DNA from 2 places in the Streptomyces sp. NPDC045431 genome. Region 2 is predicted to be linked to the other one. Evidence: riboswitches for the same ligand, from Rfam matches in the RefSeq annotation. Region 2 holds a riboswitch; the other holds the start of a gene.
The links. A riboswitch is a leader RNA that binds a small molecule or an ion and turns the genes downstream of it on or off. The one in region 2 is predicted to bind glycine.
Positions count from the first base shown of each region.

Region 1: it holds a riboswitch for glycine, as region 2 does, so the genes downstream of both, gcvT (glycine cleavage system aminomethyltransferase GcvT) here and gcvP (aminomethyl-transferring glycine dehydrogenase) in region 2, are expected to answer to the same signal.

Region 1 covers NZ_JBEZAQ010000004.1:106,476-113,567, reverse strand. Annotated here, with positions in the region: gene AB0A69_RS11655 (CopD family protein) at 1-935, shown strand, start outside; gene AB0A69_RS11650 (hypothetical protein) at 1,047-1,526, shown strand; gene AB0A69_RS11645 (L-serine ammonia-lyase) at 1,589-2,959, opposite strand; gene glyA (serine hydroxymethyltransferase) at 3,136-4,395, opposite strand; gene gcvH (glycine cleavage system protein GcvH) at 4,409-4,786, opposite strand; gene gcvT (glycine cleavage system aminomethyltransferase GcvT) at 4,854-5,969, opposite strand; glycine riboswitch at 6,113-6,205, opposite strand; gene AB0A69_RS11625 (AAA family ATPase) at 6,362-7,084, shown strand.
Region 2 covers NZ_JBEZAQ010000005.1:366,394-373,485, reverse strand. Annotated here, with positions in the region: gene AB0A69_RS15345 (MerR family transcriptional regulator) at 43-666, shown strand; gene AB0A69_RS15340 (DNA polymerase IV) at 758-2,182, shown strand; gene AB0A69_RS15335 (PRC-barrel domain-containing protein) at 2,299-2,664, opposite strand; glycine riboswitch at 2,788-2,887, shown strand; gene gcvP (aminomethyl-transferring glycine dehydrogenase) at 3,067-5,952, shown strand; gene AB0A69_RS15325 (DUF5999 family protein) at 6,021-6,227, opposite strand; gene AB0A69_RS15320 (hypothetical protein) at 6,480-7,082, opposite strand.

The DNA.
Region 1 (7,092 bases), on a different contig from region 2:
CGCGTACGGCGCTCCTCGCCGGCGCGGGCACGCTCGTCGCGCTCGCGGTCGCCCTGTACGGCGCCCGCGTCGCCGCGCACGGCACCGGAGAGCTGCGCATCCCGGCCCCCGGAGCCACCACCTTCCTGCGCGCCGTCGTCTTCGCCGCCCTGGCCGTGCACCTCGGGGAACTCGCCTGTGCCCGGCTCGTCGGAGAGGGGCCCCGGCCCCGGCCGTGGGCGGTGTGGGCGGCGCTCGGCGGGGCCGCCGCCTCGGCCGGGCAGATCGTGGTCCTGGCCGCGGTCAGCGACCTCGACCTCACCGCCGCGTACGGCACCCGCGAGGGCGGGCTGCTGCTCCTCATGGCGAACGGCTTCGCCCTGGCGGCCGCCTGCGCCGCCTCCGGTCGTGTCCGCGCCCGGCCCCTCTGGGCGCTCGCGCCGCTCGCGCTGGTGACCGGCGCCGAGGCGCTGCGCGCGCACCCGGAGCCGTACACACCCGAGCTCGGCACGGCGCTCACCGTCGTCCACCTCACCGCCGGGTCCCTGTGGGTCGGCGGTCTGCTGTATGTGCTGCGCGTGGCGCACCTGCGCGGCGGCGGCGTACGGGGCGCCCGCGAGGCCCTGACGCGGTACGCGCGCCTCGCCGGCTGGCTCTACGCGGCGCTCGCCACCACCGGCACCTGCTCCACGCTGAGGCGCCTGCCCGCCGACGTCGTGCTCTCCAGCGCGTACGGCAGGGTGCTGATCGCCAAGCTCGCCCTGGTCGCGGTGGCGAGCGCCCTGGCGCTGACCGCCCGCCGCCGCATGCTCCGCCGCCGGGCCCGGCACGCCGGCGACGCGACGGGCCCCGCCCGCGCCGAGCTGGCGGTGCTCGCGGGGGTCGTGGTGGTGTCCGCGCTGCTGACGGTGGTGCCCGACCCGCACTGGATCAGCACCCGGCTCACCCTGCAGTGAGGAACAGTGATCACAGGTGGCCTAAAACGGCCACCTGTGATCACTGTTCCTTCACAAACAAGATCGCTTACTGTCCTCGTCGACAGCTCACGTGATCAAGGGAGTGCGACAGTGCGCAAGACCGGCAGATTCCTCACCACCGCGGCGGCCATCGCGGGTGGCCTGCTCCTCACCGCCGCACCTGCCGAGGCCGCACCGTACTGGCAGAGCGTGTCCACCAGCTCCAACTGGAGCTGCGCCCGAACCGTCGTCCACACCGCGAAGGCCGGTGTCGGCTTCCAGGCGTGCACCGTGCGGAACCACAACAACGACGCTCAGGTCGTGCTGGTCGTCGTGAACAACTCCACCTCGGCCGTGAACATCTCCGGCATCGTCGACTCGGACTTCGGGGACGGGAGCTGCGGCTCGTACAGCCTCGCGGTCGGCGAGCGCCGTGGCTGCTTCGGTCCCACCTCGACCGTTCCGTCCTGCCCGTTCGGAGCCGGGGTGCCGGATGACGCCGTGACGTACCACAACGGCACCGTGCGGCTCACGGTGAACGGCGTCGTCAACTCCATGGAGTCTCCCGAGACGCAGTGCGTCTACGGCTGATGCCGAGGTGAGGGGTGAGGGCCCCGCCCGGGGCCCTCACGCTCAGGCGGCCGGTCCGCGGCTCAGCACTCGATGATGTTCACCGCGAGACCGCCGCGCGCGGTCTCCTTGTACTTGACCGACATGTCGGCGCCCGTCTCCTTCATGGTCTTGATGACCTTGTCCAGGGAGACCTTGTGGCTGCCGTCGCCGCGCATCGCCATCCGCGCCGCCGTCACGGCCTTGACCGCCGCCATGCCGTTGCGCTCGATGCACGGGATCTGGACCAGGCCGCCCACCGGGTCGCAGGTCAGGCCCAGGTTGTGCTCCATGCCGATCTCGGCGGCGTTCTCCACCTGCTCCGGGCTGCCGCCCAGCACCTCGGCGAGCGCCCCGGCCGCCATCGAGCAGGCCGAACCGACCTCGCCCTGGCAGCCGACCTCGGCGCCGGAGATGGAGGCGTTCTCCTTGAAGAGCATGCCGATCGCGCCCGCCGCCAGCAGGAAGCGGACCACGCCCTCCTCGTCGGCGCCCGGCACGAAGTTCATGTAGTAGTGCAGGACCGCCGGGATGATGCCGGCGGCGCCGTTCGTCGGCGCGGTGACCACGCGGCCGCCCGCGGCGTTCTCCTCGTTCACGGCCATCGCGTACAGCGTGATCCACTCCATGGAGAGGGCCTGCGCGTCGCCCTCGGAGCGCAGCTTGCGCGCGGTGTTCGCGGCGCGGCGGCGCACCTTCAGGCCGCCCGGCAGGATGCCCTCGCGGGACATGCCGCGGTCCACGCACGCCTGCATGACGCGCCAGATCTCCAGCAGGCCCGCGCGGATCTCGTCCTCGGTGCGCCAGGCCTTCTCGTTCTCCAGCATCAGCGCGGAGATCGACAGGCCGGTCTCCCTGGTGAGGCGCAGCAGCTCGTCACCGGTGCGGAAGGGGTACTTCAGCACGGTGTCGTCGGGGACGATCGGGCTCTCGCCCTCCACCGCGTCCTCGTCGACGACGAAGCCGCCGCCCACCGAGTAGTACGTCTTCTCCAGCAGCGTCGCGCCGTCGGCGTCGTACGCCCACAGGGTCATGCCGTTGGCGTGGTACGGCAGCGCCTTGCGGCGGTGCAGGATCAGGTCGGCGTCGAAGTCGAAGGCGATCTCGTGGACGCCCAGCAGGCTGATGCGCCCGCCGCTCTTGATCCGCTCCACCTGCTCGTCGGCGGTCTCGACGTTCACCGTGCGCGGCGAGTTGCCCTCCAGGCCCAGCAGGACCGCCTTGGGGGTGCCGTGGCCGTGGCCGGTGGCGCCCAGGGAGCCGTACAGCTCGGCGCGTATCGAGACCGTGTGGGCGAGCAGGCCCTCGTTCTTCAGCCGGCGCGCGAACATCCGGGCGGCGCGCATGGGGCCGACCGTGTGGGAGCTGGACGGGCCGATGCCGATCGAGAACAGGTCGAAGACCGAGATGGCCACGGGGGACTCCTTGTGTGGAAGACGTCGCTGTCTGCCGGGGTGGTGCAGGGACAACGCGGGGTGGGGCGGGTGGGGCGGTGAGCGGGGGCAAGAGACGGGGCACCGCACTCACTGTTCAGTGTGCGCGGTGCCCCGCAGTTCAGTCTGTTGCGTACGTTACGTAACGCTTGAAGAGTTTACAGACCGGGGTAAAGCGGGTGCTTCTCGGCGAGCGCGGTGACCCGGGCCTTGAGCGCGGCCGCGTCGTAGTCCGGCTTCAGCGTCTCGGCGATGATGTCGGCGACCTCGCGGAAGTCCTCGGCCTGGAAGCCGCGGGTGGCCAGGGCCGGGGTGCCGATCCGCAGGCCCGAGGTGACCATCGGGGGCCGGGGGTCGTTCGGGATGGCGTTGCGGTTGACCGTGATGCCGACCTCGTGGAGCCGGTCCTCGGCCTGCTGGCCGTCCAGCTCGCTGTTGCGCAGGTCGACCAGGACCAGGTGGACGTCCGTACCGCCGGTCAGGACGGAGACGCCGTGCTCGGTGACGTCCGGCTGGACCAGGCGCTCGGCCAGGATGCGCGCGCCGTCCAGGGTGCGCTGCTGGCGCTCCTTGAACTCCTCGCTCGCGGCGACCTTGAACGCCACGGCCTTGGCGGCGATCACGTGCTCCAGCGGACCGCCCTGCTGGCCGGGGAAGACCGCGGAGTTGATCTTCTTGGCGAGCTCGGCCGTCGAGAGGATCACGCCACCGCGCGGGCCGCCCAGCGTCTTGTGCGTCGTCGTCGTGACCACGTGGGCGTGCGGCACCGGCGAGGGGTGCAGACCGGCCGCGACCAGGCCCGCGAAGTGCGCCATGTCGACCATGAGGTACGCGCCGACCTCGTCCGCGACGCGGCGGAAGGCGGCGAAGTCCAGCTGGCGCGGGTAAGCGGACCAGCCGGCGACGATCAGCTTCGGCTTGTGCTCCTTGGCGAGGCGCTCGACCTCGGCCATGTCGACCTGGCCGGTCTTGTCGTCGACGTGGTACGCGACCACGTTGTAGAGCTTGCCGGAGAAGTTGATCTTCATGCCGTGGGTCAGGTGCCCGCCGTGCGCGAGGTTCAGACCCATGATCGTGTCGCCCGGCTTGAGCAGCGCGAACATCGCGGCGGCGTTCGCCTGGGCGCCGGAGTGCGGCTGCACGTTGGCGTGCTCGGCGCCGAAGAGCGCCTTGATGCGGTCGATGGCGATCTGCTCGACCACGTCGACGTGCTCACAGCCGCCGTAGTAGCGGCGGCCGGGGTAGCCCTCGGCGTACTTGTTGGTGAGGACCGAGCCCTGGGCCTCCATGACCGCGACCGGAGCGAAGTTCTCCGAGGCGATCATTTCCAGGGTGGACTGCTGGCGGTGGAGCTCGGCGTCGACGGCGGCGGCGACGTCCGGGTCCAGCTCGTGGAGAGGGGTGTTGAGAAGCGACATCGGGAAGGGGTCCTTACTCGCCGGAGAACGCGGTGTACTCGTCGGCGGAGAGCAGGCCCTCCGGCTCCTCCGCGACGCGTACCTTGAAGAGCCAGCCGCCCTCGAACGGTGCGGTGTTCACCAGCGAAGGGTCGGCCACGACGTCCTCGTTGATCTCCGTCACGTCACCGGTCACCGGCGAGTACAGGTCGCTGACGGACTTGGTCGACTCCAGCTCACCGCAGGTCTCGTTCGCGGTCACCGTGTCACCGACCTGCGGGAGCTGGACGAACACCACGTCGCCGAGCGCGTTCGCCGCGTGCTCCGTGATGCCGACCGTCGACACGCCGTCCTCGGCGGCCGACAGCCACTCGTGCTCCTTGCTGTAGCGCAGCTGCTGGGGGTTGCTCATGACTGGGATTCTCCTGTACGCGGGGGAGTGCTGGTGAACGGGGGACTGGTCCGGAAGGGGCCGGAGGTCACTTCTGGCGCTTGTAGAACGGAAGCGCCACGACCTCGTACGGCTCATGGGTACCGCGGATGTCGACACCGACGCCCGCCGTGCCCGGCGCGGCGTACGCGGCGTCCACGTAGGCCATGGCGATCGGCTTGCCCAGCGTCGGGGACGGGGCTCCGGAGGTGACCTCGCCGACGACCTCGCCCTCGGCGACCACCTGCATCCCGGCGCGCGGGATCCGGCGGCCTTCGGCGACCAGGCCGACGAGCTTGCGGGGCGGGGCGATCTGGGCGCGCTCGGCGGCCGCCTCCAGCGCCTCCCGGCCCACGAAGTCGCCCTCCTTCTCGAACTTGACCACCCGGCCGAGGCCCGCGTCGAAGGGGGTGAGGGCGGTCGTCAGCTCGTGCCCGTACAGCGGCATGCCCGCCTCCAGGCGCAGCGTGTCGCGGCAGGACAGGCCGCAGGGGATCAGGCCGGCCGGGGCGCCGGCCTCCGTCAGCGCCTGCCAGAGCTTCTCCGCGTGCTGAGGCTCCACGAACAGCTCGAAGCCGTCCTCGCCCGTGTAGCCGGTGCGGGCGATCAGCGCGGGCACGCCCGCGACGGTGCCCGGCAGCCCCGCGTAGTACTTCAGCCCGTCCAGGTCCGCGTCGGTGAGCGACTTCAGGATGCCGGGGGACTCCGGGCCCTGGACCGCGATCAGGGCGTACGCGTCCCGGTCGTCGCGTACGACGGCGTCGAAGCCCGCCGCCCGCTCGGTGAGGGCGTCCAGCACCACCTGGGCGTTGGAGGCGTTGGCGACGACCATGTACTCCTGCTCCTGGAGCCGGTACACGATCAGGTCGTCGAGGATCCCGCCGTCCTCCTGGCAGATCATGGTGTAGCGGGCGCGGCCGACACCGACGCCGCCGATGTTGCCGACGAGCGCGAAGTCGAGGAGGGCGGCGGCCTGCGGGCCCGTGACCGTGATCTCGCCCATGTGGGACAGGTCGAAGAGGCCGGCCTGCGTGCGGACGGCGTTGTGCTCGTCGCGCTCGCTGCCGTACCGCAGCGGCATGTCCCAGCCCGCGAAGTCGGTCATGGTCGCGCCGAGCGCGCGATGCGTGGCATCGAGGGCGGTGAGGCGGGGGGAAGTGCTCATGGATAGGGCTCCCAGGGCATGGCTCGAAGACGATCCTCCCCATCTGTCATCGGAACCTGAGAGGTTCACCGTGACCGTACGGGGACGGCCTTCGGCTTGCACCTTGGGTGGAGCCGCCGCGGCGGCCCGCTTTTCAGATCTGCCTCATCCACGCGGTACGGGGCCTGAGAGATTCAAGGGAGGAACTTGCTCCTTCGGCGCCCGGGCGGGACCCGGGACTCTCCCGCGCGGATTCAAGCGGCCGGTATGCGGTTGTGCGCACCTGCGTGCGGTGGCGCGCACATCATTGCACGCGGGGTCTCATCGGCAAATCGCTTGTGCCTTATTACCCTTTCTTTACACTTCTTGGGCAAGGGTCGGGGAAGGCCGAGCCCGAGCAGGGGGAGTACGCGATGAGGTTCCAGCGGACAGGTGCCTGCGCGGCCACCGGTGCGGTGAGCGGCGCGATGACCGGCGCCGTGCCCGGCGCGGTGAACGGCGCCGTGACGGGCGCCGTGACCGGCGTGGGCGCGGTCGCCGTGCCCGCGCCCGTCCGCCCGCCCGCGCCCGTGCTGCGCGACCTGCGGGACCGCGCCGGGCGCTGCCCGCGCGAGCTGGGCTTCGCCGCCGGCGACCTGGTGGTCGTCTCCGGCCTGCCCGGCAGCGGCAAGTCCACCCTGATCGCCCGCGCGGCCGAGGGACGCGGCATAGATTCCCAGGACGCCCGCGAGCGGTGGGAGCGCCGCATGCCGCGCCTCCTGCCGTACGCGGTCTACCGCCCCCTCGTCCGGATCGCCCACTACGCCGGCCTGCGGCGCGCCCTGCGGTCCGGCGAGAGCGTCGTCGTCCACGACTGCGGCACCCAGGCGTGGGTCCGGCGCTGGCTGGCCCGCGAGGCCCGGCGGCGCGGGCGCGCCCTGCACCTCGTCCTGCTGGACGTCACACCCCAGGCGGCCCGCGAGGGCCAGCGGGAGCGGGGCCGGGGCGTCTCCGGATACGCCTTCGCGCGGCACCGCAGGGCGGTGGGGCGGCTGGTGCGGGACGCCGAGAAGGGCGTGCTGCCCGGCGGCTGCGCGTCCGCCGTGCTGCTCGACCGGCCGGCGGCGACGGCGCTGACCCGTATCACGTTCGGCTGAGCCGGGCG
Region 2 (7,092 bases):
CCTACCGTCGAGATGGCAGGTCAAGGACGGAGGGTCGGCGTGATGAGCAGCGGCGACGGTGCGGTTGGGGGTATCCCCGGACGAAGTCCGGGGCAGAGCGGGCCGTATCCGCTTCACGGAAACGCGTCCGTCCACGGGGTGGTTCAGCAGGAGTCGGCCGATCCGGCGGCCGACGTCATCGGATACCGGGGCCCGACCGCCTGCGCGGCGGCCGGCATCACCTACCGGCAGCTCGACTACTGGGCCCGTACGGGCCTCGTCGAGCCCAGCGTGCGGCCCGCGTACGGGTCGGGGACGCAGCGGCTCTACAGCTTCCGCGACGTCGTCGTCCTCAAGATCGTCAAACGGTTCCTGGACACCGGGGTCGCGCTGCAGAACATCCGCACCGCCGTCCAGCACCTGCGCGCCCGGGGCGATCGCGACCTGGAGCGCATGACGCTGATGAGCGACGGCGCCACGGTGTACGAGTGCTCGTCGCCCGACGAGGTCGTCGACCTCCTCCAGGGCGGTCAGGGTGTCTTCGGGATCGCCGTGGGCGTCGTGTGGCGGGATGTCGAGGCGGCGCTGTCGCAGCTGCACGGGGAGCGCGTCGACACCGGCGAGACGCTCATCGGGCACAATCCGGCCGACGAGCTGGCGCGGCGCAGGCGCGACCGGGCCGTGTGACGGCGGCGTGGCCGCGTTGCCGCGTGGGCTCCCGCGTGGGCTCGCACGTGCGTGCGGGCGATTGTCAGTGGCGTAGGGCAGCATCGGTGATGTGAGAGCCGCGCCGACGATTCTGCATCTGGACATGGATGCCTTCTTCGCCGCCGCCGAGCAGGCGGCGAAGCCGAGCCTGCGCGGAAAGCCCGTGGTGGTGGGCGGCCTCGGGCCGCGCGGGGTCGTCGCCACCGCCTCGTACGAGGCGCGGCGCTTCGGGGTGCACTCGGCGATGCCGATGGCCCAGGCGCGGCGGCTGGCGCCGAACGCCGCGTACCTGGTGCCGCGCTTCACGCTCTACCGGGCGGTGAGCGACCAGGTCATGGAGCTGTTGCGGCGGCTGTCGCCGCTGGTGGAGCCGCTGAGCCTGGACGAGGCGTTCGTCGACCTGGAGGCGGGCGAGGCGGGCGGTACGGCCCGGGACGCGGCGACCGCGCGGGCGACCGGGGAGCGGCTGCGCGCGGACATCCGGGCGGTCACGGGGCTGACCGGCTCCGTCGGCCTCGCGGGCTCCAAGATGCTGGCGAAGATCGCGTCGGAGCAGGCGAAGCCCGACGGGCTGGTGCTCATCGAGCCCGGGACCGAGCGCGAGTTGCTCGGGCCGATGTCGGTGCGGATCCTGCCGGGAGTCGGCCCCGCCACCGGCGAGCACCTGCGGCGGGCCGGGATGACGACCGTGGCCGACCTGGCGGAGGCGGGCGAGGACGAGCTCGTACGGCTCCTGGGCAAGGCGCACGGGGCCTCGCTGTACCGGATGGCCCTGGGGCACGACGACCGGCCCGTGGTGGCCGAGAGGGACGCCAAGTCCGTCTCCGTCGAGGACACCTTCGACGTGGACCTGCACGACCGCGTGCGGGTGCGCCTGGAGGTGGAGCGTCTGGCCGACCGGTGCGTGCGGCGGCTGCGTGGCGCCGGGCGCTCCGGGCGGACGGTGGTGCTCAAGGTGCGCCGGTACGACTTCTCGACGCTGACCAGATCCGAGACCCTGCGCGGCCCGACGGACGACCCCGCGGTGGTGCGGGAGGCGGCGGCCCGGCTGCTGGAGTCCGTGGACACCACGGGCGGCGTGCGGCTGCTGGGCGTGGGCGTGACGGGGCTCGCGGACTACACCCAGGAGGACCTGTTCGCCCAGGCCGCCCTGGTGGAGGCTCCGGCGGGTGCACAGGGCGACGCGGCCCCGGAGCCGCAGGAACCGGCGGCAGGAGCAGGGGCAGGCGGGGGCGAGGGCGGTGAGCCGGGGGCCGCGGAGGACGCCGGCGGGGAGCGCAGGTGGATGGCCGGGCAGGACGTACGGCACGCGGAGTACGGGCCGGGGTGGGTGCAGGGCAGCGGGGTGGGGCGCGTGACCGTGCGGTTCGAGGAGCCGGGCTCGCCCCCGGGCCGGGTGCGGACCTTCCGGACCGACGACCCGGACCTGGAGTTGTCGGACCCGCTGCCGCTGGTCGCGGGGGAGGCGGCGGTGGAGCGGGCACCGTCGCCCTGAAGGACGGGCCCGACGGGTCGGACGCCCCAGGGGTCCGCGGCCTGCGGGGCCGCCATACCGGAGCCTGGCGTACTGGGCGTGTCCGGCCGTCGGTACCGCGAGTTCCGGAAGACGCGTCAGCCGTCGCGGCCGGCCAGGTCGCCGAGGCCGGGGTCCGGGTCCGGCGGAGACGGGAGCTCCAGGCCGTAGTGGTGGTAGAGCTGGAGCTCCTGCTCGGGGGAGAGGTGGCGGCCCACGCCGAAGTCCGGGGCGTCCTTGATCAGGGCGCGGTCGTACGGGACGTGCAGGCCGTCGTCGGCGAGGTCGCTGGGGGCCAGGGGGACGAAGGCGTCGCGGCCGAAGAGGCCGGTACGGACGGCGGCCCACTCGGGGACGCCCGTCGCGTCGTCCAGATACACCTCGTCGACGGTCCCGATCTTGTGGCCGTTGCGGTCGTAGGCCTTGCGGCCGATCAGGCTCCGCGGATCGATATCGGTCTGCACGGTCCCTCCAACAGGTCGCACCCGCTCGCAACTGCGCTACATCACTACGAAAGTGCACATCGGTGACGTCGGCCACTCGAGGGATCGGGCCCGGACCTCGCTGGTAGGCTGGCAGACGGCTGTTGACCCCATGCGGGAGAGTCCTTCGGAGAAACCTTTCGGAGGCGCCGAAGGAGCAAATCCTCCCCGGAATCTCTCAGGCACCCGGTACCGCATGGACGAGGTCACTCTGGAAAGCAGGGCGGGCGTCGGACGGCATCCGCTCTCACCGACGGTGAAAGCCGGGCGGCCCCCCGTGGCGCCCGGTGAAGCTCTCAGGTTGAGATGACAGAGGGGGAGGCCGTCCGGGCACCCGCGCCATGGTGCCCCTCGCAGGTCGTGACGACCAGGAGGCCTCCGTAGATGACCGCCAACCGTACTCCGCTCTCCGAGCTTGAGCAGGGCATCCCCTTCGAGCAGCGGCACATCGGCCCCGACGCCGAGGCCCGCGCCAAGATGCTCGCGCAGGTCGGCTACGGCTCGCTCGACGAGCTCACCGCCGCCGCCGTGCCGGATGTGATCAAGACCGCCGAGGCGCTCGGCCTGCCGGCCGCGCGCACCGAGGCCGAGGTCCTCGCCGAGCTGCGCTCGCTCGCCGACCGCAACCAGGTGCTCGCCCCGATGATCGGGCTCGGCTACTACGGCACCTTCACGCCCCCGGTCATCCTGCGCAACGTCATGGAGAACCCCGCCTGGTACACGGCGTACACGCCCTACCAGCCGGAGATCTCGCAGGGCCGCCTGGAGGCGCTGCTCAACTTCCAGACCATGGTCGCCGACCTGACCGGCCTGCCCACCTCCGGCGCCTCGCTGCTCGACGAGGGCACCGCCGCCGCCGAGGCCATGTCGCTGGCCCGCCGCGTCGGCAAGGTCAAGGGCGGTGTCTTCCTCGTCGACGCCGACGCCCTGCCGCAGACCATCGCCGTCATCGAGACCCGGGCGGAGCCGACCGGTGTCGAGGTCGTCGTCGCCGACCTCGCCGAGGGCATTCCGGCGGAGGTGGCCGAGCGCGGTGTCTTCGGCGTGCTGATCCAGTACCCGGGCGCCTCCGGTGCCGTACGGGACATCAAGCCGGTCATCGACCGGGCCCACGAGCTCGGTGCCGTCGTCACCGTCGCCGCCGACCTGCTCGCGCTGACGCTGCTCACCTCGCCCGGCGAGCTGGGTGCCGACATCGCCGTGGGCACCACCCAGCGGTTCGGCGTGCCGATGGGCTTCGGCGGTCCGCACGCCGGCTACATGGCCGTGCGCGACACCTTCGCCCGCTCCCTCCCGGGCCGGCTCGTCGGCGTCTCCGTCGACGCCGACGGCAACCGGGCGTACCGCCTGGCGCTGCAGACCCGCGAGCAGCACATCCGCCGCGAGAAGGCCACCAGCAACATCTGCACCGCGCAGGTGCTGCTCGCCGTCATGGCCGGCATGTACGCCGTGTACCACGGCCCCGACGGGCTGAAGCAGATCGCCCAGCGCGTGCACCGGTACGCCACGATCCTCGCCGAGGGCCTGCGCGCGGGCGGCGTCGAGGTCGTCCACTCGAGCTTCTTCGACACCGTGACCGTCCGGGTGCCGGGCAAGGCCGCCGAGGCCGTCGCCGCCGCCCGCGAGAACGGCGTCAACCTCCGTCTCGTCGACGCCGACCACGTCTCGGTCGCCTGCGACGAGACCACCGGCCGCGCGCAGCTCGCCGCCGTGTGGGAGGCCTTCGGCGTACGCGGCGACATCGAGTCGCTGGACGCCGAGACCGCGGAGGCGCTGCCCGAGGCGCTGCTGCGCTCGGACGCGTACCTCACCCACCCGGTCTTCCACGCGCACCGCTCGGAGACCGCGATGCTGCGCTATCTGCGCAAGCTCGCCGACCGCGACTACGCGCTGGACCGGGGCATGATCCCGCTCGGCTCCTGCACGATGAAGCTGAACGCCACCACCGAGATGGAGCCGGTGACCTGGCCCGAGTTCGGTCAGATGCACCCCTTCGCGCCGGCCGACCAGGCGCAGGGCTACCTCACCCTCATCCGTGAGCTGGAGGAGCGCCTCGCCGAGGTCACCGGCTACGACAAGGTGTCGATCCAGCCCAACGCCGGTTCGCAGGGCGAGCTCGCCGGTCTGCTCGCGGTGCGCGCGTACCACCGCGCCAACGGCGACACGCAGCGCACCGTCTGTCTGATCCCGTCGTCCGCGCACGGCACCAACGCCGCCAGCGCCGTGATGGCCGGGATGAAGGTCGTCGTCGTCAAGACCGCCGACGACGGCGAGATCGACGTCGAGGACCTGCGCGCCAAGATCGAGCAGTACCGCGACGAGCTCTCCGTCCTGATGATCACCTACCCGTCGACGCACGGCGTCTTCGAGGAGCACGTCGCCGACATCTGCGCCCAGGTGCACGAGGCCGGCGGCCAGGTGTACGTGGACGGCGCCAACCTCAACGCGCTGGTCGGGCTGGCGAAGCCGGGCGAGTTCGGCGGCGACGTCTCGCACCTCAACCTGCACAAGACCTTCTGCATCCCGCACGGCGGCGGTGGCCCCGGCGTCGGTCCGGTCGGCGTCCGCGCCCACCTCGCCCCGTACCTGCCGAACCACCCGCTCCAGCCGGGCGCCGGCCCGGAGACGGGCGTCGGCCCGATCTCGGCCGCCCCGTGGGGCTCGGCCGGCATCCTGCCGATCTCGTGGGCGTACGTCCGGCTCATGGGCGGCGAGGGCCTCAAGCGCGCCACGCAGGTGGCGGTGCTCGCGGCCAACTACATCGCCAAGCGCCTGGAGCCGCACTACCCGGTGCTGTACACCGGCCCGGCCGGGCTCGTCGCGCACGAGTGCATCGTCGACCTGCGCCCGATCTCCAAGGCGACCGGCGTCAGCGTCGACGACATCGCCAAGCGCCTGATCGACTACGGCTTCCACGCGCCGACCATGTCGTTCCCGGTGGCCGGCACGCTGATGATCGAGCCGACCGAGAGCGAGGACCTGGCCGAGCTCGACCGGTTCTGCGACACGATGATCGCGATCCGCGGCGAGATCGAGAAGGTCGCCTCGGGCCAGTGGCCCGCCGAGGACAACCCGCTGCGCAACGCCCCGCACACCGCGGCCGCGCTGGGCGGCGAGTGGTCGCACGCGTACAGCCGTGAGGAGGCGGTCTTCCCGGCCGGGGTGTCCGCCGCGGACAAGTACTGGCCGCCGGTGCGCCGGATCGACGGCGCGTTCGGCGACCGCAACCTGGTCTGCTCGTGCCCGCCGCTGGACGAGTACGACCACTGACGGCGTCGGTCATGACGAAGGGCCGGTACGGATCACTCCGTACCGGCCCTTCGCGTGCGTCGGCCGGCTCAGGCGGCCGTCATGACCTGTGAGGTGCCGAGCGGTCGGTGCGGCGCGATGATCTGGCCGTCCGGCAGGAGTTCACCGGTGTCCTCGAAGAGGAGGACGCCGTTGCACAGCAGGCTCCAGCCCTGTTCCGGGTGGTGCGCCACCAGGCGGGCCGCCTCTCGGTCGGCGGAGTCGGCGGTCGGGCAGGGTGGCTGGTGCTGGCACATGGATGGGTTCTTTCGCTGCGGTGTGGTGTCTGTCCTGCGGCTCGATGCGGTGTTCATGGCCGCCCCCCGTAGTGTCGGTCGATCCGGTCCCAGTGTTGCCCCACGGGCGTCCGTCCGCAGGGATTTCGCGGCAGCTCTTCCTACTGCCTAAGGACGTATCACCCGTGCGGATGGTTCAACTCAAACCCCCTGTCCCTTCGGGTGGTTCGGGGTGGCCCCAGTGGGCTAGCCCGTACGGGCCACCCCGCGGCGTCACGCGGTTGACTCCAGCAGCGGCGGCGGTCCGAGGCGCAGCGTCAGGACCGGCAGCAGGTCCGCGACCCGGTACGGGAGGTGGGCGGCGATCCCGGGCGGCGCGGGCGCCAGCGGCACCAGCAGGTCCGTCGGGGCGGGGCTGCCGGTGGCCGGGTCGGCGTCCGGGTCGCCGTGCAGCCACAGCGTGAGCATGTACAGCTCCGGCACGGACAGCAGCCGTGGCTGGTAGTGCGTCGTCATCGTCTCGGCCTGGTGCAGGGCGCGCTCGGTCGAGGCGAGGTAGGGCCCCTCGAAGAAGTGCGAGAAGGCCCACCCGTCCGGGGTGAGCCTCGTGTCCGCGGCGGCGACGGGGCGGCCGCCGCCGCGGATCAGGAACCGCCAGCCGGTCAGGCGCGTGCGGGGCGCGCCGGCGGCCGGAACGACCTGGTCCCGTACGTCCAGCACGTCCAACACATGGACGGGCAGCGGGAGTTCGGGGCTCAGCGGTCCCTGGACGGACCGCAGAGCGGGGGTGTGGGCCTCACGGACGGCGGCGGAACCGAGGGCCATGAGAACACTGCGAAGGGCGGGCGCGGGTGCCTGGGAGACATGGAGCGGCATGGTTGGGTCG